Regions from separate parts of the Paenibacillus sp. FSL H3-0457 genome, predicted to be linked through region 2. Evidence: a T-box and tRNA genes for the amino acid it is inferred to sense, from the RefSeq annotation. Region 2 holds a T-box; the other holds one or more tRNA genes.
The links. A T-box is a leader RNA that pairs with one kind of tRNA and senses whether it is charged. The one in region 2 lies ahead of MHH25_RS23975 (valine--tRNA ligase), so its partner is inferred to be a tRNA-Val.
Positions count from the first base shown of each region.

Region 1: it encodes a tRNA-Val, which carries the amino acid that the T-box ahead of MHH25_RS23975 (valine--tRNA ligase) is inferred to sense. The anticodon was not compared.

Region 1 is NZ_CP150283.1:4,640,785-4,651,818, reverse strand. Features, by position in the region: gene MHH25_RS20645 (ABC transporter ATP-binding protein) at 1-1,627, shown strand, start outside; gene MHH25_RS20640 (hypothetical protein) at 1,861-2,190, shown strand; gene MHH25_RS20635 (DUF3221 domain-containing protein) at 2,317-2,655, shown strand; gene MHH25_RS20630 (DUF5071 domain-containing protein) at 2,934-3,344, shown strand; gene MHH25_RS20625 (hypothetical protein) at 3,387-3,656, shown strand; gene MHH25_RS20620 (DUF3626 domain-containing protein) at 3,748-4,833, shown strand; gene MHH25_RS20615 (ribbon-helix-helix domain-containing protein) at 5,019-5,198, shown strand; gene MHH25_RS20610 (DUF6809 family protein) at 5,339-5,632, shown strand; gene MHH25_RS20605 (manganese catalase family protein) at 5,851-6,753, opposite strand; gene MHH25_RS20600 (hypothetical protein) at 7,015-7,323, shown strand; gene MHH25_RS20595 (DUF3889 domain-containing protein) at 7,380-7,700, shown strand; gene MHH25_RS20590 (hypothetical protein) at 7,891-8,112, shown strand; gene MHH25_RS20585 (hypothetical protein) at 8,096-8,377, shown strand; gene MHH25_RS20580 (DUF3892 domain-containing protein) at 8,453-8,689, opposite strand; gene MHH25_RS20575 (GNAT family N-acetyltransferase) at 8,802-9,245, opposite strand; gene MHH25_RS20570 (hypothetical protein) at 9,484-9,741, opposite strand; tRNA gene MHH25_RS20565 (tRNA-Val) at 9,946-10,017, shown strand; partial or broken gene MHH25_RS20560 (recombinase family protein) at 10,215-10,667, shown strand; gene MHH25_RS20555 (recombinase family protein) at 10,686-11,034, shown strand, end outside.
Region 2 is NZ_CP150283.1:5,402,962-5,413,995, forward strand. Features, by position in the region: gene MHH25_RS23970 (folylpolyglutamate synthase/dihydrofolate synthase family protein) at 1-262, opposite strand, end outside; gene MHH25_RS23975 (valine--tRNA ligase) at 340-3,006, opposite strand; T-box leader at 3,067-3,348, opposite strand; gene MHH25_RS23980 (LysM peptidoglycan-binding domain-containing protein) at 3,504-5,087, opposite strand; gene MHH25_RS23985 (RluA family pseudouridine synthase) at 5,453-6,358, opposite strand; gene hemL (glutamate-1-semialdehyde 2,1-aminomutase) at 6,355-7,659, opposite strand; gene hemB (porphobilinogen synthase) at 7,686-8,687, opposite strand; gene cobA (uroporphyrinogen-III C-methyltransferase) at 8,790-10,352, opposite strand; gene hemC (hydroxymethylbilane synthase) at 10,357-11,034, opposite strand, start outside.

The sequences.
Region 1 (11,034 bases), 760 kb from region 2:
GCTGGCTTTTCCACTGGCAGTCAACCGGGTAGTCGATGATCTGCTGCCAGGCGGCCGCTGGGACTGGATTCTATGGGCGTGTCTGGCATTGCTCGGCATCTACTTATTGAATTCATTTCTCAACTTCGTGGTTACCTATTGGGGACACAAGCTCGGTATTAACATCGAGACGGATATGCGTAAAAGTCTGTTCAATCATGTGCAGAAGTTATCGTTCCGTTTCTTCGATAATACAAAAACAGGACACCTCGTGTCCCGTATGACTAACGATCTGATGGATATCGGTGAGATTGCCCATCATGGTCCGGAGGATGTATTTATCGCGGTCATGACGCTAATTGGTGCATTCAGCATCATGATGAGCATTAACGGGAATCTGGCGGTGTTAACCTTTATCATCGTACCGCTGATTATTTATCTGTCACTCTACTTTGGTAGCAAAATGTCCAAGGCATTCAGCCGAATGTTTGGTGATATTGCGGACTTCAATGCTCGTGTTGAGAACAATATTACAGGTATTCGTGTTGTTCAGGCTTTTGCCAATGAAGAGCATGAAAAAGCACAATTCGCTGTGAACAACGGTCGTTTCCGTCAGACCAAACTAATCGCATACAAAATCATGGCCTGGAACTCCTCTGTCAGTTATATGCTGATGAAGCTGGTATCCCTCTTTGTCCTGGTATGCGGAACGTGGTTTGTCATTCAAGGCAGTATGACCTACGGTCAGTTCATTGCATTTATTATGTTGTCCAATGTGTTCCTGACACCGATCCAGAAGATCAACTCGGTTATTGAGACGTATCCAAAAGGGATTGCAGGCTTCAAACGTTATACGGAGCTGCTCGATATGGAACCGGATGTGGAAGATCGTCCAGGAGCCGTTACGGTATCCCATTTGCGTGGAGATATCCGTTATGAGCAAGTGACCTTTGGTTATTCCGATCAGGAACCTGTTCTCAAAGGTATTGATCTAAACGTACGTGCAGGTGAAACTGTAGCGCTTGTCGGTCCATCGGGGGCAGGTAAAACAACGCTATGCAGTCTGCTGCCGCGGTTCTATGATGTGTTGGAAGGTCGCATCACGATCGATGGGCAGGAGATACAGGATATGACACTAGACTCCTTGCGTAGTCATATCGGAATTGTACAACAGGACGTGTTCCTCTTCGATGGAAGCATTCGGGAGAATATTGCCTACGGCAAGCTGGATGCATCCGAAGAAGAAATCTGGATGGCCGCTAGACGGGCCCAGATGGAGCCTTTAATTCAATCGATGCCGGAAGGATTGGATACGTTAATTGGTGAACGCGGTGTGAAGCTGTCCGGTGGACAGAAACAGCGCTTATCGATTGCCCGTATGTTCCTGAAAAACCCGCCAATTCTGATCCTGGACGAAGCAACATCTGCTCTGGATACAGAAACGGAAGCGGCGATTCAGCAATCCCTTGCTGAGCTGTCCGAGGGCCGGACCACACTGGTTATTGCCCACCGATTGGCTACGATCAAAAATGCAGACCGCATTATTGTCGTTGCTGAACAAGGCATTACGGAGCAGGGACGTCATGAAGAATTACTCGCAGCAGGTGGGGTATACAGCCGCCTTCACTATGCGCAGTTTGGTGCGTAACCTATCCTATCCTATGTGGATATAACAATGTAAATACGAGAAGTAACGCCATCGTTCTTGACTTGGAAGGAGTCAGGACGTTGGCGTTTTTTTCTTTTTCATAATCAGTGGGTCAGGGGTACTGTGCTCATATCTGCCTGTGATCATGGATGTGGAAACGGGTAATATAGTAAAGAGAACACTTAACGTGTAAGATATGTTCATCATCTTGCAAGATATAGGAGGTACACGATATGCAGTTGAACGATATGCTGAAAATTCTTATAACCTGTCTATTATTTATTCTGATTTGGTGGCTACTGACTCAAGGGATTCGCAAAATTTCCAGAAGTCGTGCGGGGTCCGGTTTCCAACGCTGGGGTGGATGGTCCATTGGACTTTTCGTTGTTGGCGCCGTGCCACTCGGTTTTTCGCTATACACAGAGATCTTTGATAAGCGCCTGGATGCCAACATCGGGTTGGGGCTTGCCATGTTTTTTGTATGGGCTTATTGTGTGATCTTGTTGTGTGCGGCGTTGGTGGTATGGGGAAGGTATGTGTACAAAAGGGATATGAAGAAGTGAATATTTGGGTTGATCGTGTTGAGCCCGTCAGAAAGTTAAGGGTGAGCTGACAGCTGTATTTGTAACAATAAACTGATATGGAACGTTAAATTTAGAAAAGAGGTGTCATTAAAGGGAGATTTACATATGTCCTATCGTCAAGTCTTTATGTTGCTCTCAACCCTAATCGTATGCCTTACCGGATGTTCAGAACAGATCGAGTGCAACTCTGTGCAGACTCAAGCGAATGCACCAAGTGAAGATGGATTCACTGGTTATGTGGTTGATCGTAAAGACAATTCCATTCTTGTGGTTGATCCCGCATATGAGGATTTCAATGCGAACGGAGGAGGAAGTCGGTATTATCCGGCAAAATGGTTCTCCAATGCGCCTGATCCGCAGATCGGCTCCTATGTTGAAGTCTGGACGGATGGAGGCCCGGAAAATCAACCCTATCCTGTGGGGAGGCTAGAGCAGAAACGATAGCGGTATCTTGTCCAAATACTCCAGATGGTGCTCATCTAAGTGAGGAGGACGCAATTCGGGGTGGGCTATACTCACCAGATGGAGAAAAATTACGTGTTCCTGTGATTGAAGATGTACACTATTATCAGGATGCAGGAACGTGGACTATTCGCATGAGAGATGCGATGTCAACGACGAAGAATCAAGATGAGATTGAGATCAGAGTAGACGATGTAGCGACAGTCGACTAACACAGGGAGTTTATGATTTTGCGCATTGAGATGAGGAAGGAAGTTTAAATGGATATTAGGGAGTGCCTTCCCCGCGATAAGTTTGATTATGAAGCGGTGCGTAAGTTAAGTAAGTTCAGTGATGTCGAATTAAAAGTTATCATCCCAGAGCTTATGGAGTGGTTGCAAGACGGGAATTGGCCTATCTCTAAGCCGGTAGAGGATATACTATTGAGACTAGGCGAAGACTTAATTCCTCATATTAAAGATGTATTGCAAACCCAAGATCCACAGTGGGAATATTTCATTTTGGTCGGATTAATTGATCGATTACCTATATCTCATCTAAGTATGCTACAGACGGATTTGGTAAGGATACTGGAATCTCCTACACCGAGTGAGGTACTTGAGGAGTTGGATGAGGTTATCTTGGAGCTTTTGGAAAAGATGAAGGTTGGATACATAGAGACTTGGAATTAGCATTCTAAGAAAGACTGAAATATTGAAGATGGAGTGATAAAAATGCTAAAATACCAACTTCTTTTCCCTACCTTTTTGAGTTCGGAAATATATTGTTTGCACATTGTTCAACTATTAATTGAATTATTTGATATTTCAGAGAAGGAAGCTTTTCTCAGGATTAATTCTTTTTGGGAAGGCAATGATTTTTTATCAGAAGAAGACCTGATTTTTCATGAGTCCCCTGAGTTTTGGGCAAAAACAATTTATTATGAGGAATCCAATTGGTGGAATTTCTCTGAGAATGAACTAATCCCTAGAAAAATAGATTGAAGATCCAAAACTATAATTAGGCTACAATCTATATGATAAACAAGGAAACCGCCATTATGATTTTATAGTAAGGGAAAGGACTCCTCTGCCCATGGAACTATCAAGGTCTCAGCAATTAGCTCTAGAGCATGTAACCAATTATGCAAGAAGCCGCAAAAATGAGGCGGAGCAAACCATTAGAGAAATCCTTCGTATGTCCAACATCGAGCTGAAGACATTTGAAAAAGCTATCACCAAACTAAAAGCTCATGAAAGTATCGCGTTACACTTTCATCCAGATCGATTAGATCCGACCATGAAAAGCGTTGCTGAAGCACTACTTGAGCAGGGAGTTTATAAAAGTCAGTTTGAGACTTTCTTATCAAATGGAAGTGTCTCCGCATTTTCAGGCGGTGAACGTGACGTTTGGGAGAATAAAATGTTTGGCGGAGCGTACCAAATAAATGGCTCAACCGATAGCGAACGGCCCAAGTATGGGGCACTCAATGTTATGTTACATCCCGATGGACCTGCTCCGCGTTTTGGATCATGTTACTTCCTTTTATCCACTGAGGTCTCTCAACGTTGCACGTATACATATTTGGATTCTCACCAAGACCCCGAGGAAAAGGGAACGTATGAGGAATTTGACCTTGTTTTGGCTACTCTCATGAGGGATGTATTCTATAGTAATTTTGCCATTGGTGAAAGAAATCTAACGGTTCAAAAGTTAATTGACCATATGCACGTCAATCTTGAGAAACCATTCCAAAATCCATCAAACCAAGAGCCAAACCGAAATCTGGATCATTATATCGAAGCTCAGGTTCATGGTGACATTTCCCTTGAAAAGGATGTAGAGATGCTTGTTGCCGACCCATCATTTAAAGGCACCCATACAGGAAGAATCTTAGAGCAGATATGTTTAAAGTATTCCATTGATCTCCATTGGCACATGGGCTTTACACTATTGGTTGATGACGTTCCTATGGATTTTCGAGGTCCTTCGATGCCATCACTAGCCAAGAGAATTGCAAAAAGTGATTTGATTGATGCAAATATCATTGGTTCTGCAGCTATGGAATTGAAACAAAACCCAAGTCATTGGAGCGATAGAGGAACCTACAAAGAAGTTCTACAAGAGTTGAAATTACTCTGGCATGTCTTGGTGAGATATGGAAAGCCAATGGAAGAGTGAAATAGTACTCTAACGACCTTGAGCGCCTAACCTTTCAAGGTTGTTTTATTATTGAAACTGATTACTGACTATAGATTTATCTATGAATCTGCTGTCACAAAAACGAACGTATGTTTTATAATTAAATTGATTTTTTGTCCTGACAATAATATATTGTTGTCAGGACAAAAAAAGAGGTGAAGCAAATGTCCGCCAAAAAGATGGGGCGGCCTAAATCTGACAAACCCAAAAGCAGAACGATTGATATACGTGTCGACGAGGAAATTATGAACAAGCTCGATATTTCGGCTGAGAAGCTGAATACGAATCGATCAGACATCGTTCGCAAAGGGATTGAGAAGATTTACGACGAGCTCCAAAAATAAAAAAGGAAGCAGCTTGAGTCCCACGAAGAACACGCTGCTTCCTATCCCGCAATCACTTAAATGAGCGACTGCATAAATATCCTACCATGTGCAGAACGTTCATTCAAGTGAGGTGCGAATTGATATACAGGAGGATGCACATGAATTCGATATTAGAAGCATTATATAATGGACGACTTCGACCGGATGAGATGATGATGCCGACACATCCTGAATACCAAGCGTTAGGACGGCAGATTGCAGCTCTGACAGAGCAGTGGAAGAATCGATTGAGCGAGGAAGAATTCCGTGAGCTTGAACAGTTATTTGACTTGTGTGGCAGATGTGAGGGCATGCATACGGAAGCAGCGTTTGCACAAGGTTTTCGTCTGGGTGCCAACATGCTAATTGAAGTCATGAGTCAGCGGGAGGAATCGGTGTTGGAGTTTAACTAAGTTTAACGATGTGAGCAGAGATCCGGTTTACTTTTACAGCTAAATTCTCAGAAAATGACGGCATACAAAATACTTATTTTGCATCATAAAATGGTATCAAAAATTGATTGTAACAAAGCCCTCAAATCCTCTCTGCATTCAGCAGCAGGGTTCGAGGGCTTCACATAAACATAGAGTTAACAATATATAGGGAAAGAAATTGTTAAACAAATTGTTCCTTAATCCGCAATATTCCCTGCCATTTTCAGACGACGTGCAATTTCCTTAAAGTCTTCTTGTGAGATGCCCGGTGCAAATTCTTCCTCGACCGCAGGAGCTTCTGGAATCGGGAATCCTTCAGGTATCCCTTGGATGACTTCAAGAGGTTGTCCATCTTCGGGGTGGGTTCCTTTCCAGATCTGGCCGATCGTGTTGAAATCTTTATCACTATAGGTGTACAGTTTGGTGTGTACCCCTTTTTCTTCATATTTGCGAGCCTCGTTGAAGGCTTTGTTGTTCAGTGAAGGAATAGGAACCAGCTTGGTCACATTTACGCCAGTTGCAATCTCAAGTGCTTTTGCATATGCGACAACATGCACGCCGCCACGTACCAGCAGGAAACCAACCACTTCCCGGGCTGCCGGGTGATCCGTCATCTCATATACTTTCATTTTATGGGTACGAGCGCCACATTCTAGGAAGAAGTTATGTAGCAGATCCTCGACCAGGTTACCACTGTTGAAGACGTTTGCTCCCGTCCATGGATTACCCATAGAGTCAAAAGGCATTGCGCCTTGTGCACCTGCCAGGTAGTGATACGACAGACGAGCATCTTTCACGGAACCTAGCGGTGTATCGTCGGGTTCTTTGTACTCGGTTGAACCTCGGAGGCATTTGTTAATGCCATGAGACACGAGTTCAACATGACCCAATTCTTCGGCCGTAATGCTCATGACGAGGTCATAGAAGGGCTTCAGCTTTTCTTTGGATCGAAAATTAAATGATTGATAGAGGTAGTTGTTCAACGTTGACATTTCTCCGAATTTGCCGCCGAGTAATTCTTGTATAGCTGCCGCAGCATTCGGATCTGGCTTCTCGACATTGGGAATCTCAATCAGGATTTCATCCAAGCGTTTGAACATTCGGGTGTAACCTCCTCTTATTGGTATTGCAGATCGTGTAGAGTTTCAGATCGTGAAGTCACTCTGTCATGGCCTATTACACGTCTATTGGGTTTTTTAAACAAAAAATCAACCAAATGGGACTTAAGCATCGCATAACGCATGCCCCAACTCTTCTCCCATTTGTTATTTCCAATACGGTCAAATTTATGTATAATCAAACATTCAAACGAGTCTTCACGTACAAGAGAAGAGAGTCATGAATCCATAAAGGAGTAAGAGATGAACAAGCGTTGGATACAAATAGTTGGGATTGTGATGTTTCTAATGATCCAAATGTACATAAGCAGCGAGCCTGCCACAGCATATGTCGTTACGAATGAGGTTCAGGTGGATGAAGAAACACGGCAGTTACTTGAAAAGAAATACGGGTTGGATCGTCCTGAGGAGCCGAAGACACAACAACACTTTTTCTCGGGTGACTGGGGAATGAGTTTTCGGACGGAGCCTCCTGATTCGTTTGACCGGCTTGTTCATGTGGTTCCTTTTTCCCTACGGCCATTGGCCTGGATCTTTCGTTTATTCGTGTAAAATGAAACCCGGACGGGCAATATAACAGAAACATATTGTCCCAAGGAGTGAGTGAAATGAGAATGCTTATCGTTACCGTCATGTCGGTAGTTCTGAGTTTAGCCGGAATTACATCAGGAACAGGTGCCGCTATCCCTGATTATGCGAAGTGGGGAATTATTGCGGTCAAAGAAACACAGACCAAGTATAATGTGGATATTTTGGACTATAAGCATATCGGTCGCACCTCTCTAACAGCAGATCAATCACGGGAACAGTTCAAGCTATGGGTTCGTGCGAAAGACGGCAAACAATTCGCAGTCTATGTAAATGTTGATTTTAATCCATCTACACAGCAATTAAAGAAAGTACAATTTTCCGAATCGGATCGACACTGATCCGCTGGACTTGGTCATTACAAGCCATGTTTTCATATTAGCTATACTATGGGTTGAACCAGACTGCCTTAATCATTAAGGCAGTCTGGTTTTTTTTATTTTACAAAATCCTTTTTTTACTATTGAATAAAGAACTTATGTTCGCATATAATATGAAATACAAACAAACGTTCTTATCGGAGGGATGATTATGCTAGGGAAATATATTGGCCAGATGGTGGAGCTTGTCTACATGGATCGTGCAGGGCAGATTACGCAGCGACAGATTCGAATTAACAGTGTACGTGGCGGGATGATTAGAGCTTCAGCGGGAAAAGAAGGTTCGCCCCGAACATTTCTGGAGCAAGGTATTCTGGCATGGCGTCCTGTTACCGATCTGAATGGGGAGGTAAAGTATGCTGAACGACTTTGAACGCAAGATTTTGCGTATTATGGTGAACTATGCAGGACAACGGCGCAGGCTGCCGCGTATGGATGAACTGGAGAACAAGACGGGACGAAGCAGAGCTTACATTTATGAGTCTTTGCTGGAGCTTGAACGCACCGGGCACATCGCGTGGGAGAACCGGTCTACTCTTGAAGGGATACAGATTTTGCAGGCATGGGAACAGGTACAACAGCCGATTCGCAAAAGCCAACCTTCCGGTGATTCCGTAAAATATTTTACGGACTACTAATCATAATAAGAAAACGCCAACCCGGATATCCGGATCGGCGCTTACTGTGTCACACATATGACATGTGCATCTATTTTAGAAATGGGGAAGTTGGTCCAGGTTATTGGTTGGGTCACCGTCGGCATCGCCGCGAATGTACATTTCGCCATCCTTGCCTTTAAATACATTCACACCGGCAATAGCGCCAGCCTTTACTTCTGCAAGTGCCTGGTGATAATCCAGTACACGTCCTGCTGAAGTCTGAAATGCTGTCAGGTCACCGTCACCATTTTTCTGTACGGCTGTGAAACTCTCGCGTGTCGTTTGATCCATGATGTCACACTCTCCTTATATGACGAGATAGGAATCTGCTTACCTGATTAGCCTATCCGAATTCATCGGAAGTATGCACCATATGCTGATAAGACCTGCCAACGTCGAGGTTTTACAAGCTCTTTCTCATACGAACATGCAGAATATCTGCATCATAAAAAGGTTCTTCCGAAATCACTTCATAACCCAGTTTTTCATAGAATTTCTGTGCCTGACACTGCGCATCCAGTACAGAATAGGATAAGCCGAGTTCACGTGCCAGCTCCTCCATCGCGAGCAGAAGCACACGTCCATAACCAAATGAACGATGAGATTCAAGCACTGCGATTCGCTGCATTTTGGCCGTATCCTTGCTGTAATAGATCAGACGTCCTGTGGCTACAGCTTGGCCATCCGTACTTAACAATACATGATGCACATCCGGACTGATGACATCATATTGATCAATCTCAATCTCGGCAGGCACCTGTTGCTCGATCACAAAAACGTGATGGCGAATTCCCAAGGCTTGCTCCAGTTGTTCTTCTGTCGATACATAACTAATCTCAGCTGCCAATTCCATTCCTTCTTTCTGCTCTTGCGCGACATATCAGACTGAATTATACAAAAAAATGTTTTTCCTGTATAGTGAAGTCTGGAACATATTGGGAGAGGAGGGGGTAGTGATGGGCATGACAGGCATCATGGTAATTACATTGCTAATGTCGGCGGGAATGATTACTCTGTTGTATTATGTTACGAAGAAAGCATACTCACGCAAGTGGGATGAAGACGAGTAATTCATCTGTTAACCTTCACGGCAAGACTTCACTGCTTCCTCGCGGAGAATATACATCTTGAATTACAGATTTGGAGTATACGTCCAGCCAGACCGGCAGAGATTCACCATTTTCATTGGGCTGTTGTAATTGTTGGAATTGTACCGTATGTTCATCCTTCTCCAAGCTGCAACCAGTAACGATTGTAATGAGAATCATAAGCCCAGCAAAGAGAAAGAAGCATTTGGTAAATGTATGTTTATTGGATTTTGACCGTTTTGTTAAGTTTCTCATAGGGAATTCACCTCGTTGTAGAAATGGTAATCTTTCCTTTATTGTGCACCATTTCGGGTGAATTATAACCAAATAAATCATTGACAATGAACACGGTTACTTGATATGATACTGTTACTTGATTGGGAAACAATTATATATCATGATCTGTTAGCTCAGCTAAGTTTAGTAGTATGACCGTAATGGATACATCTTAATTATTACAGGGCGATAGCTCAGCGGGAGAGCATTATCTTGACAGGGTAAGGGTCGTGGGTTCGATCCCCACTCGTCCTATATGTAAAATTAAAGGCAACTTCTTTTGAGAATTATATCTCAAGAGGAGTTGTTTTTTTATATAATAATATGGCTACCTCCAATAATATGTGTAGGTGGTTTTTGTTGATAATAAATATACTTAATGGTACAATTTGGATAAAATTAAGCAGTTAAAGTAGTTACGACTATCGATAAAAATAATACAGAAAAAAGATATGGTGGTTGATGGAATGGGACAAATAAAGCGTGTTGCGGCACTATATCGAGTGTCCACAAAAGGTCAGATGGACGGGAACGATATTCCAATGCAACAACGAGCATGCAGGAAGATGGTAGAGAAACAAGAGGGATGGAAGCTAGTTAAGGAATATACCGAAAAAGGGGTATCAGGTTTTAAAGTACCTGCCTAGAAGCGTGATGTTATCCAAAAGGCTAAAGAGGATGCAGAGAATGGTTTATTCGATGTCTTGTTGGTATTTATGTTTGATAGGCTTGGAAGAAAAGATGATGAGACTCCCTTTGTACTTGAGTGGTTTGTAAACAAAGGGGTAGAAATGTGGTCTGTAATAGAAGGTCAGCAAAAAATTGAAGCATACACCGATCGGATGGTCAACTACTTAAGATTTTGGCAGTCAAGCGATGAAAGTAGGAAGACCTCTGAACGAGTCAACGAAAAACATATACAGATGGTCGAAGATGGTATTTTTAGGGGAGGAGGTATTCCCTACGGGTATAAAAGTGTTGATTCCGGTAATGTAAATAAAAAAGGAAAAGCACTGCAAAAACTGTGCAAGCACGAAGAAGAGTCAAAGATCGTACAAGAAATATTCCGACTAGTGCTTGAAGAAGGTTACGGACAATTAAGAATAGCTAAACTTCTAAACGAAAAAAATGTTCCGACAAGAAAAGCAAAACAATGGGGTGCTCCTACTGTAAACGTTATACTTAAGAATCCAATTTACAAAGGAGTAATGAGATACAGAAAAGAAAAAGGAGACGATATATTTTCAAAACCAATCCCTGAATTAATGATAG
Region 2 (11,034 bases):
AAGGCGACGTAAAGGTACCCACATCATATCCAGCCTGAAGAAGCACTGACGTCAAAAAAGCGCAAGTCGAACCTTTGCCGTTCGTTCCCGCGACATGAATAAATTTGAGACGTTGGTGTGGATTGCCTAACATGGACATCAGACTCTCGATTCGTTCCAATCCAGGTCGGATGCCAAAAGGAATAAGGCCATTGATCCAGTCCACGGCCTCGTTATACGTAAGTAAAAGAGCTGCTGCATCTGTCCCGTCTAATTCCGTCATCTGATTCACCTTCGGTCCCGAGTTTGAGTGAAAAAGCGGCCGGATGGCATAATGGCTCTCCATCCGACCCACATATATTAACCTTTAAGTTCCTTGATTCGTGCAATCACTTTATCCCGTTTATCGGAATAATCTGCTTGTTTGGCGCGCTCTTCCTCAATAACTTTGGCAGGAGCTTTGGCAACAAAGCCTTCGTTCGCCAGTTTTTTCTCTACACGGAGAACTTCGCCCTCAAGGTTCTCCAACTCTTTCTCCAAACGAGCCACTTCCTGCTCGATATCAATAAGACCTGCGAGCGGCAAGTATAGTTCTGCCCCCGTAATGATCGCAGTCATTGCCTTATCCGGTGAGTTTAAATCCAGCCCACTATCGAACTCGGACGTATTACAGAAACGTTTGATGTAGTGACTGTTACGTGCAATGATGCTGGACGTCTCAGCACTATTTGCTTTGACCATCAGCTCGATCTTTTTGCTCATCGGCACGTTCACTTCTGCACGAATGTTTCGCACTGCACGAATGGTATCCATGAGCAGGTTCATCTCGGCAACAGCCTCTGGGTTCTCAAGAGCAGGATCATATACCGGCCATGATGCCAGCGTAATGGTCTCACCTTCATGCGGCAGATGCTGCCAGATTTCTTCGGAGATGTATGGCATAAACGGATGAATCAGGCGCATGGTTTGATCCAGCACATAAGCAAGCACGGATTGTGTTTTCTTCTTGGCAACCGGATCTTCCCCATAGAAGGACAGCTTAGCAAACTCGATGTACCAGTCACACAGGTCATCCCAGATAAAGTTATACAACACACGACCCGTTTCCCCAAATTCATACGCTTCGATTAGACGCGTAATATCGCGGGAAGTTTCGTTCAGACGGTGCAAAATCCAATAATCCGCTGTACCAAGCTCTCCGCTAATGTCACGTTCCTCATAGGTGAATCCTTCCAGATTCATCAATGCAAAGCGCGAAGCATTCCAGATCTTGTTGGCAAAGTTACGAGCCTGTTCCACCCGTTCCCAACGGAAACGCAGATCCTGACCTGGCGTGCTGCTGGTTGAGATCATGTAACGCATCGCATCTGCGCCGTATTTCTCAATCACATCTAACGGATCTACACCGTTGCCTAATGATTTGGACATTTTGCGTCCATCTGCGTCACGAACAAGACCATGCATCAGCACATCCTTGAACGGAATCTCATCGGTGAATTCCAATGCAGTGAAGATCATACGTGCAACCCAGAAATATATGATGTCATACCCTGTCACAAGTACACTTGTCGGATAATAACGTTGCAGATCTTCCGTATCTTCCGGCCAGCCCAATGTGGAGAACGGCCATAAGCCGGAGCTAAACCAAGTATCGAGTACGTCTTCGTCCTGTCTGAGCTTGCGTCCAGCATTCTCTGGCAGTGTCGTCGGATCTTCAGCAGATACGATGATTTCACCCGTTTCTTCATCATACCAGGCAGGAATACGATGTCCCCACCACAGTTGACGGGAAATACACCAGTCACGAACGTTCTCGATCCAGTTCAGATAGGTTTTCTCAAAACGATCTGGAACGAAATTAACACCTTCGCCGCTCTGTTGTTTCTTGATCGCTCTCTCTGCAAGTGGCTTCATCTCAACGAACCACTGTGTAGACAGATACGGCTCAACAACAGCTCCGGTACGCTCACTGTGTCCAACCTGATGCGTGTGATCCTCAATGTTGATCAATACGCCCTGTTCTTTCATGTCAGCAACAATCTGCTTGCGGCAGTCACTACGATCCAGTCCCTGATACTTGCCCGCCTCTGCATTCATTGTGCCGCTCTCATCCATTACCGTAATCTGAGGAAGATCATGACGAAGACCTACTTCAAAGTCATTTGGATCATGCGCAGGCGTGATTTTAACTGCACCACTTCCGAACTCTTTATCCACATAATCATCAGCAATAATTGGAATTTCGCGTCCGATGATAGGCAGTACAAGTACTTTACCAATCATATCTGCATAACGCTCATCTTTCGGATGAACAGCAACCGCTGTATCACCCAGCATCGTTTCAGGACGCGTTGTTGCCACTGTAACGTAGCCACTTCCGTCTTTGAGCGGGTACCGCAGATGGTACAGGTGACCCTGAACCTCTTTATATTCAACCTCAATGTCGGACAGAGCTGTCCGGTTCACCGGGTCCCAGTTAATGATGCGTTTGCCTCGGTAAATAAGGCCTTTTTCATACAGTTGAACAAATACTTTGCGAACCGCTTGGGACAGACCTTCATCCAGCGTAAAACGTTCACGTGAGTAATCAAGCGACAATCCCATTTTGCCCCATTGTTGACGAATGGTAGTGGCATATTGATCTTTCCAGTCCCATACTTTCTCCAGAAACTTGTCACGTCCCAGATCATAACGAGTCAGACCTTCTTCACGCAGCTTCTGCTCCACTTTGGTTTGAGTAGCAATACCTGCATGGTCGGAACCCGGAAGCCACAGTGCGTCATAACCTTGCATCCGTTTGGTGCGGATCAGAATATCCTGCAGTGTAAAATCGAGCGCATGCCCAATGTGCAGCATCCCGGTCACATTTGGGGGTGGAATTACAATTGTATACGGCTCGGCATCTTTACGTTGACCGGCTTTGAAATATCCACGCTCCATCCAGGTGGAGTACCATTTATCCTCTGCCGCCTTAGGATCGTAAGTGGTCGGCATTTCTGTTGCAGCTGATTTTTTTTCCTCAGACATGTGTCATTCCTCCGTTACTTCATCATCTTCGCCAAAAAAAACAAAAAAACCTTTCATCCATCAAAGGACGAAAGGTTAGCTTTCGCGGTACCACCTTTGTTTCACGCCTACAGCAAGATAGACTTCACCCTCTGTACATGACGTGACACTTCAAGCAGATAACGGCTGCTACCGGCCCATCCTACCTCAGTAATAAATGACGATAGATCTCATTCATCCCTTGTATTCAAACAGGCAACTCCCGGGCGACTTCGATCAGTTGGTTCCTGCGGAATCTCACAGCGCTGCAATTCCACTCTCTGAAAGGTCATACTGTCTACTACTCCCGTTCCACGTTGTTCTTCAAAAAACCTACACACATCATACCTTGCTCGTGCGCGATAGTCAACCTGACAACAGCGGATAAAGAGCGCTGGAATGCAGGTTTAGGACGAATCATGCAAAAACCCGCAATCCTCAAGGGGATCACGGGTCGTAACGAAGGCTTTAACTACGGATTAAGGGATGTACAATATCTGACCTTCTTCCACAACCTGCTCAGATAATCGGTTATACAACTGAAGTTCCCTCGTGCTCAATTGATATCGATCTGCAATAGCATCCAGTGTATCTTCTCGCTGAACGATGCAAAGTTTCACCTTGCGGAACGGGGTCTGGTCCACGATCGTTCCCAGGAACAGGTTCTTCCATTCCACATCATCAGCTGGATACGTTTCTTCCTGTACCACACCCGCAGGAACCTCATCGCCTCGCTCCACTTCAGCATCGCGTGCCGCTCTACCGGAGGATAACAAAGAAGAGATACCTACGCCCTCTTCTTGCCGTGGTGCGGATTCTTTTTTGCTGCCAAAAGCAACCTTCAGCTCCGGCTTGTCTTCCGTCTCAGCCACAGGTTCAGGAACAAATGCTTCGTTCTGTACGAACTCGTCTACCCCAGTCGCTTCAAAAGACGGCCGGTCTTCCTCAGCGTTGCCTGGTTCGGACGAAGCAAATACACCTTGCCAGTTCTCCGCCTGTGATTCGCCCGGGACATCGGCAACTGCCTGATTCTCCTGCTGAGGTACAGATCTCGCTGATTCGAAGTGCCATACCTCTGGTGCGTCCGGTACATCCGGTGCTGCCAACTCATTAGATGATTGAGCTGCAGGCTCTGAGACTGCTTGATCTCCACCTCTCGAGTTCGCAGGTAATACATCCACGGAAGGCTCGGACCAACCCGAAGACTCATCTTCCAGAGGCAGCAATGGTTCCGACTCAGGGTAAGAAGCTAATCGATCTGCAGTCTCTGCCATAAATGACGAGATCGGAGAAGGTTCGCTGTATTGCTCATGAGATGCCAATTCATCTCCATTCGCTGTCAGAGATGCAGGATCTTCGTTTGCATCAGGTTGTCTGTTTTCGTTAGCGTACTCCGCACTTTGCTCCTCGGACTGAAGTGGCTCGACCGAAGACGAATCCGCATATTCTTGCTGCCATTCTTCGCTATTCCTTAATGTCTCTTCCCTTGTGGACAGGTCAGCGAATTCCGGAGCACCATATGCAAGTTCTGCTGCATTCGCAAGTCTCTCTTCCTCACTCCGCTGGAGCAGGTACTCTTGTGCAAATGTGTTGGGATCGCTACCTGCCTGTGCTGCTTCATCGGAACGGTTGGATTGCTGAGCATCAGGTGAATGAACAACTGTAAACTCATCTGCTGACCACACTTGTGGCTCTTCAACAGGAAAACCTTCGATACCTCGTAGCGACAACACGCCTGTAATGTTCAGACTGCGATTGGATAACAGATCCACGTCAAAATTTTCGATCTCGATGGAAATATCCTCAATCGATCTGACCCGGTTCAGCGGCACTGTGATCTCCACGGGAATGAAATGTTTGAGCTCCTCTGAAGCCTCATTTTCTCCTCTGTACGCACCTGTAAGTAAAAGATGCCCTCTTAATGTGGCATGATCATCCTGCCCTATGACTTGAATGCGTGGGTATAGTTCAATCTCCTCCAATTCCTCAATCGCAGGAACTCCCTCAGACAAATGAACGCGCTCATAAATATCGAACCGCAAACCATAAGGTTGATTCAACAAAGGTGGCGTCCTCCTTTCGGCATATGTTCACCATGATCCTTCTCATGGGACTGATCCATGGTCCAAATCCTTCGTTACCCCATCTATATGCCTTGAATGAGGGGAGCATGCCACCTTTTGAAAAACCTTGTTATATATGTTCAACTCATTATTATTTACAATGCTACTACGATGACAGAACAACCTTCTGATCGCTGTTATCCCCACATTTTTCTCATTCCTTTTTATAAAGGGAAAATCCGGGGATAGCTTATGCTTCCGAAGCAGCTTTCTTTCAGAAAGCTTTTAGGGAACGCTTTGCTTCTTCTGGTTGTTTCTGTCCTTTCCGTTTTCGTGTAAATAGTTAGTCGAACTTATATAGTGTATTAGTAAGACCCCTCTCGCTCTGCCAATTGTGTGAAATCGGATGGCCAAGGATCATTCACTTCAATCATCGCTCCGGTTAACGGATGACTAAACTTAAGCATCTCTCCGTGAAGTGCTTGTCGTCCAATGGCATCCGCTCTACCTCCATACAACGCATCACCAATAAGCGGATGTCCCGCGTAACTCAGGTGTACACGAATTTGGTGTGTGCGTCCTGTATCCAGCTTTAATCGTACAAGGGTTGCTTGTTCCCACACTTCGACGATCTCCACATGAGTAACAGCTTCCTGTCCACCTTCCGAGACACGCCTGCGCTGTTTGTGATGTCTATCCTTGCCAATCGGAGCATCAATTTTGTGGAGTTCAAGGGGGATCTGTCCACCTGCAATGGCTACATAATGGCGGCCAATGACTTTGCGACGCATCGCTTCATCCAGTTTGGCGAGGGCAAAAGCATTTTTGGCATACAGGACAGGTCCGGTTGTATCCTCATCCAGTCGATGAACATGGCGAACGCTCGCCTGGATTCCGTTCATTTCGTAATAAGAGGCAACCACATGATCCAGCGTGATGGCCTGATCGGTACGGCTTCCATCTGGATGCAGTTTCATACCTGCCGGTTTGTGCATAACCAGACAGAAATCATCCTCATACAATACATCCACATCAGCCCAGCGTGGCTCAACATCGATTGGCTGGGACGCAAAAAGGGCCAGCCGAAGCCGGTCCCCTGCAAGTTGTATTCCTCGATTTGCTTTCAGCTGACGAAGCAGTTTCTCCGGAAACTGCAGTTCAGACGATAACCATTGCTCTGCAGCCATCGGTTTGTCCGAACTGCCTGTTACGGCTTTCCCTGGCATCAGTTCAAGCCATTCCCCGCGGCGTTTCCAACTTTTGATGGTCATAGCGATTGAAGAGCTTTACGATTCGCCTCAATCGTATCGTCAATATCCTGCTCTGTGTGCACACCAGAGACAAACATGCCTTCATATTGCGAAGGTGCAACACTTACACCTTGATCAATCATGGCCGCAAAATAACGACGGAATTGATCCAGATTGCTTTCTTTGGCAATATCATAATTGGTTACTGGAACGGCACTGAAGAATGGACAAACCATGGAACCCACACGGTTAATGGTTATCGCAATACCCGTCTCAGCTGCATTTTTCTCAAATCCGGCTTGCAAACGTGCAGACAATGTCTCCAGACGGTCATAGACCTCTGGTGTTAACAATTTGAGCGTTGTATATCCTGCTGCCATAGCCAGCGGATTTCCGCTCAATGTACCCGCCTGATAGATTGGTCCTGTTGGGGCAATCTGTTCCATCAGATCCCGACGGCCACCATAAGCACCAACCGGGAGTCCGCCACCGATAACTTTACCCAGACAAGTCAGGTCAGGTGTAACCCCATATCGTCCCTGAGCACAGTTCAACCCTACGCGGAAACCGGTCATGACTTCGTCAAAAATAAGCAGGCTGCCATATTGGGTCGTCAAACTCCGCAGGCCTTCAAGGAAACCGGAAGCCGGAGGTACAACCCCCATGTTACCCGCCACAGGTTCCACAATAACAGCGGCCAGTTCTTCACCATATCGTTCAAAAGCAAGCTTCACGGACTCCAGATCGTTATAAGGTACCGTAATTGTATTCATAGCTACACCTTCAGGTACGCCTGGACTATCCGGCAGACCCAGTGTTGCAACACCTGAACCCGCCTTAATCAGCAAGCTGTCTGCATGTCCATGATATGATCCTTCGAACTTCAGAATTTTACTGCGTCCGGTTACCCCGCGTGCCAGTCGAATGGCACTCATCGTTGCTTCCGTGCCAGAATTAACCATCCGCACGATATCGATAGAAGGTACACGCTCACAGACCAGTTTTGCCATCTCGGTCTCCAGCAAGGTAGGCGCACCAAAGCTTGTTCCTTTGAGGGCTGTCTCACGCAAAGCTTCTACAACGTCAGGGTGTGCATGTCCCATAATGAGTGGGCCCCACGATCCCACATAGTCAATAAAAACATTGCCATCAATATCGTAGATTTTGGACCCTTCACCGCGTTCTGCATAGATCGGAGTAAGTCCCACCGATTTGAATGCGCGTACAGGGCTGTTCACACCCCCGGGTATGTACTGCTTCGCTTCCTCAAACGCGCTGCTTGAGCGCTCATCATTGCGACGATTACCTTGTTGTGCAGTCATGAATATCCTCCTTAATGTAATTTATTTTATTTCTCAGCCAACCAGCGTGAAGCGTCTTTTCCGTAGTAGGTAATGATCATATCTGCACCTGCGCGTTTCATGCTGAGCAGGATTTCCATGGCAACTTTTTTCTCATCGATCCAGCCTTGAATCGCCGCTGCCTTCACCATGGCATACTCGCCACTTACATTATAGGCAACAAGCGGAAGATCAAATTGATCCTTAATCGTACGCATGACATCAAGATAGGAAAGGGATGGTTTTACCATCAACATGTCCGCTCCTTCGAGCACATCCGTCTCTGCTTCACGCAAGGCTTCACGCGCGTTCGCCGGGTCCATCTGATATGACTTGCGGTCTCCGAATTGTGGTGTGGAATCCGCAGCTTCACGGAATGGACCATAGAATGCGGATGCATATTTAACAGAGTAAGACATAATCGGAATGTGACTGAATCCATTCTCATCCAGCCCCGCGCGGATCGCTTGTACAAATCCATCCATCATGTTGGATGGTGCAATAATGTCCGCTCCTGCTTTGGCTTGAGACACTGCCGTTTGCACGAGCAGATCAAGTGATTCGTCATTTAACACATCTCCGCAGATGTGACCGTCAATCTCCACGGTGTGTACCATACCGCAGTGACCGTGATCCGTGAATTCACACAGACAAGTATCCGCAACAACCAGCAGTTCTGGATACCAGGATTTGATCAATCTCGTCGCTTCCTGTAGAATGCCATCTTCAGCGAAGCCAGATGAACCCACACTGTCCTTCGTCTCGGGAATACCAAACAATAACACGGCTGGAATTCCCAGCTCGGCAATTTCCGTTACTTCCTCCTGAAGACGATCCAGCGAGAAGCGGAATACGCCAGGCATGGATTTAATTTCAGATTTCACATTTTCTCCATACGTCACATAGATCGGTTGAATAAAGTCGTCCACAGTTAGATGGGTCTCTCTGACCATATTGCGAATACCTGTGGATTGACGTAAACGGCGATGCCGTACAATTGGAAAACTCATACGAGTAAAACCTCCTTGAAAGTTAAATAGAGCAAAAAGGGAAGCGCGCTGGTATCCTATCGAATTCAGCACGCTTCATATGTTGACATGATTACATGTGTATTAATTTCGAAGAACGCCTTCTTTGGTACCTGTCCGTTTCCAGTCGCATAGCACTGTGATTAAGCTATCCATCGTTGCTTCCTCTGCCATCAGTGTAACCTTCAGTCCAGCGGCTTCTGCCGTCTTGGCTGTAACAGGTCCGATACACGCAACCTCCACATCTTTCAATAAAGGCAGTGGATCTTGCAATCCCATACGTTTCAACATACTCATGAAATTGGTAACCGTCGATGAACTTGTAAAGGTTACCGCATGAATACCACCTTCTTCAAGTAGCTTGAGTAGTTCGTCATCATCCTCACCAGCGAGGATCGTATCGTAGGTGATGGCTTCGGTGACCTGAATTCCTCGTTCTCTCAACTGGTCACGTAACCATGTACGCGCAAGATCACCGTGCGGAAGCAATACTCTCTGGCCTTCCTTCAGCTCACTTTCAAAAGCCTCAAGCATGCCTTCGGCCTGGAAAGGACCTTTGACAACCTCTGCAACGATGCCATGTTTGCGCAAAGCATCTGCTGTGGAAGGTCCTACGGCAGCAATTCTCGCTTGATGAATCGAACGAATATCCTTGCCTTCCTGTTCCAGATGGCGGAAGAAAAACTCCACGCCGTTCACACTTGTGAAAAACACCCAGTCATAGGTATTTAAAGCACTGAAGGCGTCTTTGACACTTTGCTGCGCAGATTCACTGGACGGCATGACCGTCTCAATGACCGGAAACTCATACGGTTCGCCGCCGAGTTCCTCAATGCGATTCACCAGTTCACTCGCCTGACTGCGAGCACGGGTTACCAGAATTCGTTTGCCAAACAGCGGCAGCGCTTCTGCCCATTTCAACTGTTCCCGCTGATTGACGACATCTCCCACCACAATAACAGCTGGTGGTTGGAAATTGGCTGCGATCACTTTCGCTTCTATATCCTCAAGGGTACCTGTAAGGGTATCCTGTTCCGCTCGTGTTCCCCAACGAATCAGAGCTACCGGTGTTTGCGCTGGACGACCATGACGAATCAATTGTTCGCTGATATATCCAATTTTGGCAACCCCCATCATAAATACAAGTGTGCCCGTTGCATTCGTCACTTTATCCCAATGGATACTGCGATCAAGCTTGTCCGGACTCTCGTGTCCCGTAATAATAGAGATGGAAGATGCATAGTCACGGTGAGTCACAGGAATTCCGGCATACGCAGGTACACTTATTGCAGCGGTAACCCCAGGTACAATCTCAAACGGAATTCCGTTTTTGTGCAGCAAACCCGCCTCTTCGCCCACACGTCCAAAGATAGTTGGATCGCCGCCTTTAAGCCGAACCACAACCTTGCCTTCAAGCGCCAGATCAACCAACAGTTGATTGATCTCTTCCTGCTTCATCGTATGCCGATCCGGGCGCTTGCCCACGTAAATCTTGACTGCGCCGGGTTTCATTTGTTTCAACAATCTCGGACTTGCCAAACGATCATAGACTACAGCATCGGCTTTCCCGATGGATTCCCACCCTTTTACCGTAATCAGCTTTGCATCCCCAGGACCTGCCCCTACCAAAAAGACCTTTCCCACCATGTCTTCATCCCCTAACTTCTGCCAGTATCTGCTCTGCTCCCCGTTCGATCAATCTCCACGCCACTTCTTCACCCAGACGAACCGGGTCCTTGCCGATCATGGCTTCCTTAAGAATCAGCCCACCATCCGGCGTGCCGACCATACCTGTTAATTGTAACGTGTTTTCACCATTCAGGGAATCTGCATCTTGCTGAGGCACCCACACCGCATGAGCACCGATCGGAACCTGGCAGCCCCCATTTAATACACTGAGAAAACGGCGTTCCGCCTGTACAGGAAATGCTGTCTCGGGGTCGTTATACAGCTGCAGCAAGTGCAACAGTTCCTCATCGTCTTCACGACATTCGATACCAAGCGCGCCTTGACCCACTGCCGGAAGGCAAGCTGTTTCCGTCAGGTACTCTGTGATCCGGTCTTCCCAGCCCATACGGTACAATCCTGCAGCTGCCAGAATAATCGCATCGAATCCTTCGGTCTCCAGCTTCCGCAGACGGGAATCAATGTTGCCGCGAATCGATTCCAATTGCAAATCTGGACGATAGGCCTTTAATTGACTCGACCGGCGCAGACTGCTTGTTCCGACTCTAGCTCCTTCTGGCAGTTGATCCAGAGTAAGTCCACCATTGGAGATCAGCGCATCCCGTGGATCTGCACGACGGGGAATAGCACCATTGATTAATCC